One region of the Enterobacter wuhouensis genome, then DNA from elsewhere that is predicted to be linked to it. Evidence: predicted binding sites of a transcription regulator. Region 1 holds the regulator's gene; each other region holds the start of a gene.
The links. Region 1 encodes PurR, which represses purine synthesis genes. Its sites were predicted from a motif close to CANGCAAACGTTTGCNTG; they were not measured.

Region 1 (2,269 bases):
TTAACGCCAGCCGGCGCGTGGTTTTTGAAAGAAGGGCGGTCTGTTATCAAAAAAATGCAGATCACCCGCGAACAGTGCCAGCAGATTGCCAATGGCTGGCGGGGGCATCTTTCAATCGCCGTGGATAACATCGTCAAACCCGAACGTACGCGGCAGATGGTTGTTGATTTCTATCGCCATTTTTCGGACGTCGAGCTGCGCGTGTCGCAGGAGGTGTTCAACGGCGTCTGGGACGCGCTGGCAGACGGCAGGGCAGAGATGGCGATTGGCGCAACGCAGGCGATCCCCGTGGGCGGACGCTATGCGTTTCGTGATATGGGCATGCTGAGCTGGAACTGCGTGGTGGCGAGCCATCATCCGCTGGCGGCGATGGAAGGGCCGCTGAGCGACGACACGCTGCGCAGCTGGCCGTCGCTGGTGCTTGAGGATACGTCGCGCTCGCTGCCGAAGCGTATTACCTGGCTGCTGGACAACCAGCGTCGCGTCGTTGCCCCTGACTGGGGATCCTCAGCAACCTGCCTTTCCGCCGGTTTGTGCGTGGGAATGGTGCCGGTTCATTTTGCGCGTCCGCGTATCGATACCGGAGAATGGGTGGCGCTTACGCTGGAGAACCCGTTCCCGGATGCGGCCTGCTGCCTGACCTGGCAGCAAAATGACGTGTCGCCCGCAATGGCCTGGCTGCTGGATTACCTGGGCGACAGCGAAACGCTTAATCGGGAGTGGTTACGGGAGCCAGCGTAGCTGGCTCCCGTAAAACGATTAACGACGGTAGTCGCGGAACGGGCCATCCGCAACGGAACGGCGCTCGATAAGGCGCGGGTGGACCTCGATGGACTGGGATTCTTCACGCTTGTTGACGATCCTGTCCATCAGCATGTTGAAGGCCGTTTCGCCCAGCGAATCTTTCGGCTGGTGGATAGTGGTCAGCGCCGGCGTAAAGAAGCGGGCGTTACGCACGTTGTCATACCCGATCACGGAAATATCCTGCGGCACGCGCAGACCCAGCTCGTCCGCCGCGCAGAGGGCACCCATTGCCATGATATCCCCACCGCAGAAGACCGCAGTCGGGCGGTGCTGCTGGGAGACAATTTGCTGCATGGCGCGATAGCCCGATTCTGGCTCAAAGTCACCCTGCACGATCCAGTTTTCCGGCACGGTGATGAGCGCTTCTTCCATGGCTTTCATAAAGCCGGCCAGACGGCCTGCGCCGGTATTTCGCTCCAGCGGGCCTGGGATCACGCCAATCTCGCGGTGGCCGCGTTCCACCAGGTAACGGCCTGCCATGTAGCCGCCTTCAAACGCGTTATCAATCACCGAGTCGGTGAAGTCGGCTCGCGCTTCGCCCCAGTCCATCACCACCATCGGAATGTGGCGGTACTCTTCCAGCATGGAAAGCACGGACTCCGGGTACTCGGAACACATGACCAGAAGGCCATCGACGCGCTTTTGCGCCATCATCGACAGATAGGCACGCTGTTTTTCAATGTTGTTCCACGCGTTCCCCAGAATGAGGGTATAGCCTTTCTGGAAGCAGTTTTTCTCAACCGCTTCGATAATCTCGGCAAAATAGGCCGCTTCGCTGCTGGTAGCCAGCAGGCCGATAGATTTGGTGTGATTCACCTTCAGGCTGCGCGCCACCGCACTCGGCGAGTAGTGCAGTTCCTTGATAGCGGCCCAGACCGCATTGCGCGTCTCTTCAGCAACAAAGCGGGTTTTGTTAATTACATGTGATACGGTTGTAGTGGAAACGTTTGCGCGTTTTGCTACGTCTTTTATTGTTGCCATTAAATGTCACTCCAGACCATATCCTAAGCTCCTGAAAAACATGAAGGTAAACGTTTGCCTTCTCTCACCCTTATTACGCAATCTGGAATTGCGACACGCCGGGAAAACGACACAGGACGTCAGGAGGGGGTCAATGGCCGGTACGCTAATAAATTTAGCGTGGAATTTTGTCCTATCTTGATGAAAAGGGGAAGAGCTAAAGTGGATATCAGTTTAAATCCTGGAAGATTTTTGACGTAAACTGTGTAAAAATGAGCAAGCTCACTTTTCGTAGGGTGATTAAAAGGAGAAAAATTGATGAGTACCGATCTTAAGTTTTCGCTGACCACCACCGTTATCGTGCTGGCTCTGATTGTTGCTGCGGGTCTGACGGCTGTACTGCACTGATTTAATCGGGGGGAGCGCTTGCTCTCTCCGAACTTGCCCCGATTGTTACTTCTCCGGCAAAAATCTTTTGCCAAAATGTTAACTTCTCATTTTTTGT
Region 2 (2,269 bases), 1.2 Mb from region 1:
AAAGCCCAGGGTATCCAGCGCCACGCTTTCGGAGGCGACCATGTACTCGGTACGGCCATCGCCCAGGTCACGCTTGCCGAGCACCAGGGGACGGATGCCGTTCGGATCGCGGAAGGCGACCATGCCGTGGCCGATAATCATTGCCACGCAGGCGTACGCGCCGCGGATCAGGCGGTTGGTCGCGGCAACGGCAGCAAAGATATTGTCGGCTTCCAGCGGGTAGTGACGGAAGTTATCCAGCTCGCTGGCAAAAATATTGAGCAGGATTTCTGAATCGGAGGTGGTGTTTATGTGGCGACGTTTCTCTTCAAACAGCTTTTTACGCAGCTCGTGGGCGTTAGTCAGGTTGCCATTGTGGGCAAGCGTGATGCCGTAAGGAGAGTTGACGTAGAAAGGCTGAGCCTCAGAGGCGCTGGAGCTGCCAGCAGTAGGATAACGAACGTGACCAATCCCCATATTACCCTGCAGGCGCTGCATATGGCGGGCTTCAAACACATCGTTTACCAGGCCGTTTGCTTTACGTAAACGGAAGCAGTTGTGTGCATCAATGGTGATGATGCCCGCAGCGTCCTGTCCACGGTGCTGAAGCACCGATAATGCGTCATAAATAGACTGGTTAACCGGCATGAAACCGGCGATACCGACAATACCGCACATTCGTCTTTTCCTCGTTAAGCCACATCTCAGGGTTTATGCCCTGGGCAAGAAACTCGACGAGCTTTGCAGATAGTCAAAGAACCATCTGATGATGAAGCTGAACTCTGGAATGAGCTGCGATTTCTGCCAGTCTTCGCTTTTTGAGAACCCGGTAAAGGTATCCAGGAAGAACAGTATCGCGGCCACAATCAGCACGCCTCGCAGCGCGCCGAAACAGATCCCGAGCACCCTGTCCGTCCCTGACAGACCGGTTTTCTCGACCAGTTGGCCTATCACGTAATTCACGATAGCGCCGACTATCAGCGTCGCGATAAACAGCACCGCGATGGCGATTCCGTTTCGGACCAGTTCATCTTCAAAGCCCGTGAACCAGACAGACAGGTAAGTGTAGTAATGACTGGCAACAAAGAAAGCACAACCCCAGGTTACCAGCGATAACGCTTCACGAACAAAGCCACGGATCAGGCTAACCAGACAGGAAAAACCAATCACCGCAATGATGGCGTAATCAATCCAGACCATATGTGTCCCACGATTAAACGCCCTGTCATCCAGTTCGGGGCGAATTCTAACAGAAAAAGAAAACGTTTGCGTAGGGATTTCCTTCCCGCGCGTAAATAAAAAAGGCGCTGAAAAAATGCTCAACGCCCCTCACCCTAGCCCTCTCCCCAAAGGGGAGAGGGAACTGTACGATGCAGTATGATACAAACGCGCTCAATGCGATTTTCACCCTCGCCCCTTTGGGGAGAGGGCCGGGGTGAGGGGTAGATCTTATCAGTTCGCGCTGTAGTTCATCACCACACCGCTCAGCCCGGAGATCTGCTTCAGCTCGCCAAGCGATCCTTTCAGCTTGTCTTTCGAGGCGTCAGGGCCCACGAGGATACGGGTGATTTTACCCTGCACCGGCGTGGAAGGTGAAGTGTAGACACGATATCCCGCGCCGCGCAGTTTACTCACCACCTCGTTAACTTTATCGGCATTTTTCAGCGCGCCGAGCTGTACAACGTAGGCTTTTCCGGTCGGTGCCGCGTCTTGTTTCGTCGGCGGCGCTTCTGAGGCGGCAGCAAGCTGTTCGGCCGCTTTATCCCGCTGCGGTTTAGGCTGCGGCTTCTCTACGGGCTTCGGTTTTTCAACAGGCTTCGGCTGTTCTACCGGTATCGGATCGATCTCGATATTGTTATTCGCCGCAAGACGCGACGGATCGAGCGACGGCGCAGCGGCATCACCCGCACGCACCTCTTCCGCCGCACCTTCTGGCGGCTGAGCAGGAAGCGCCTGCGTCGCAGCGGGCAGCATATCCGGCTCGTCGCGATCGCCCGGTTTCGGTACCAGCGGAATCGCGGCAAACTCATCCTGGTAATGCTTCTTCTGCCCGTCGAGCAGACCCGGGAGAATAATCACCCCCAGCGCGACCAGCACAATGGTTCCTGTTAAACGGTTCTGAAACTTACTCGCCACCGGTTCTCCCCGCGTCCATCACTTCCATGACATGTGCCACCGTGTGGAATGACCCACACACCAGCACGGTATCTTCTGGTTTAGCATCCGCCATCGCGGCGTGCCAGGCCTGAACCACGCTATCGTAAATTTTGCCCTTGCCAAGATGTTCCAT
Region 3 (2,269 bases), 340 kb from region 1:
GCCGCCTCGTTTATATCAACATTAATAAAAGACCATAATGTCTAAATAAGCAACAATGACGGAATATAAAACAACCAGGGCCGGAAATAAAGCCCTGGTTGTCTGATTAAGGTAAAAGTTTAGATATGCGTGACGATTTCTTTAATGAGCGGCGGGCCTTTGAAAATAAAACCAGAATAAATTTGCACCAGCGAGGCGCCAGCCGCCATCTTCTCACGCGCAGCTATCACGGAGTCGATTCCGCCCACGCCAATAATCGGCAGGCGATCATTTAATTCGGCAGACAGGGCACGAATAATTTCAGTGCTTTTTAATTGTACCGGACGTCCGCTTAAGCCACCCGCTTCATCGCAATTTTTCATTCCCTGAACCAGGGAGCGATCGAGAGTCGTATTGGTTGCGATGACGCCATCAATATTATGGCGTACTAAACTATCGGCGACCTGGATCAATTCTTCTAAAGAAAGATCCGGCGCGATCTTAACCGCCACGGGAACATATTTATGGTGGATCGCCTGCAGCGCATTTTGTTTATTTTTAATGGCGCTCAGAAGATCGTCCAGCGCATCACCATATTGCAAAGAGCGCAGACCCGGGGTATTGGGTGAAGAAATATTCACCGCAATATAGCCGGCGTAGGCATAGACTTTTTCCATACAAATCAGATAGTCATCTTTACCCTGCTCGACGGGCGTGTCTTTATTTTTGCCAATATTGATACCCAAGACACCGTCAAAATGAGATTTTTTGACGTTCTCAACCAGATGATCCACGCCGAGGTTGTTGAAGCCCATGCGGTTGATCAGCCCTTCCGCCTCCACCAGGCGGAACAGGCGCGGCTTATCATTTCCCGGCTGCGGGCGCGGCGTGACGGTGCCGATTTCAATAGATCCAAAGCCCATCGCGCCCAGGGCATCAATGCACGCGCCATTTTTATCCAGACCGGCCGCCAGACCCAGTGGATTCTTAAACGTCAGGCCCATGCAGTGGACGGGTTTTTCCGGCACGTTTTGGCGCACCAGCGCGGCCAGAGGCGTGCCTGTAATACGACGTAATTGCTGGAATGTAAATTCATGAGCGCGCTCAGGATCGAGCTGGAAAAGGGCTTTACGAACGAAGGGGTAGTACATGAACTCTCCTGGATTCCCGGTGTGCAGACCGGGAGGGGATTATGTGCGATCCTGCCCGGAAAGGGAATTGACCTGTGGCAAAAAAACCAGCGTAAAACGCAATCGTTTACCTCGCCGCCCATTTCTTATGCACTTTTTCGCATTTTAATTGCAGATAAATCATTTAGTGGAATAACTCTGCAATGTCACACTCCTGAAAATTGTTATGAATGTTAGATAAAAGCAAACAATTGGTTATAAGGAGCAAACATGCGCGTCATTACTCTGGCCGGAAGTCCACGGTTTCCCTCTCGTTCCAGCGCGCTGCTGGAATACGCCCGCGAAAAGCTCAACGCCCTGGATGTCGAGGTGTGCCACTGGAATCTGCATAACTTCGAACCCGAAGATTTGCTCTACGCCCGTTTTGATAGCCCTGCGCTCAAGGCGCTGATTGAGCAGCTCAACGACGCTGACGGGCTTATTGTGGCAACGCCCATATATAAAGCCTCCTTTTCAGGCGCGCTAAAAACGCTGCTGGATCTGCTTCCCGAGCGAGCCCTGGACGGCAAGGTTGTACTGCCCCTGGCAACCGGCGGTACGGTAGCCCATCTGCTGGCGGTGGATTATGCCCTGAAGCCCGTGCTCAATGCGTTAAAGGCGCAGGAAATCCTCCACGGCGTCTTTGCTGATGACTCGCAGGTCATCGACTACCAGCATAAACCCCACTTTACGCCGAATCTGCAAACTCGCCTCGATAACGCGCTGGAAACCTTCTGGCAGGCGCTGCACCGCAAAGACATTCAGGCACCGGCATACGGTCAACCGCAAGGAATCGCCCATGTTTAAGACATTAACCCGTATCGGCCTGGTCGGGCTGATGGCCCTCTCGTCCCTGGCTCAGGCGGCAGAAACCGCGCCAGAAAGCCTGCGCATCGGCTATCAAAAAGGCAGCGTCAGCATGGTGCTGGCGAAAAGCCATCAGCTGCTGGAGAAGCGCTACCCGGACACCAAATTCTCCTGGGTGGAGTTTCCCGCAGGCCCACAGATGCTGGAGGCATTAAACGTCGGCAGTATTGATTTGGGCAGCACGGGCGACATACCGCCTATCTTTGCGCAGGCTGCCGGGGCGGACCTGGTTTACGTGGGCGTCGAACCCGCAA

Region 2: the regulator PurR is predicted to act here: its motif matches at 1,235-1,252, upstream of cvpA (colicin V production protein).
Region 3: the regulator PurR is predicted to act here: its motif matches at 1,226-1,243, upstream of pyrD (quinone-dependent dihydroorotate dehydrogenase).

Annotation. Positions count from the first base shown of each region.
Region 1 covers NZ_CP142124.1:2,064,598-2,066,866, forward strand. Annotated here, with positions in the region: gene punR (DNA-binding transcriptional activator PunR) at 1-741, shown strand, start outside; gene purR (HTH-type transcriptional repressor PurR) at 760-1,785, opposite strand; gene cydH (cytochrome bd-I oxidase subunit CydH) at 2,083-2,172, shown strand.
Region 2 covers NZ_CP142124.1:3,278,923-3,281,191, forward strand. Annotated here, with positions in the region: gene purF (amidophosphoribosyltransferase) at 1-657, opposite strand, end outside; gene cvpA (colicin V production protein) at 691-1,179, opposite strand; gene dedD (cell division protein DedD) at 1,432-2,115, opposite strand; gene folC (bifunctional tetrahydrofolate synthase/dihydrofolate synthase) at 2,105-2,269, opposite strand, start outside.
Region 3 covers NZ_CP142124.1:1,729,195-1,731,463, reverse strand. Annotated here, with positions in the region: gene pyrD (quinone-dependent dihydroorotate dehydrogenase) at 120-1,130, opposite strand; gene ssuE (NADPH-dependent FMN reductase) at 1,380-1,955, shown strand; gene VPX56_RS08190 (sulfonate ABC transporter substrate-binding protein) at 1,948-2,269, shown strand, end outside.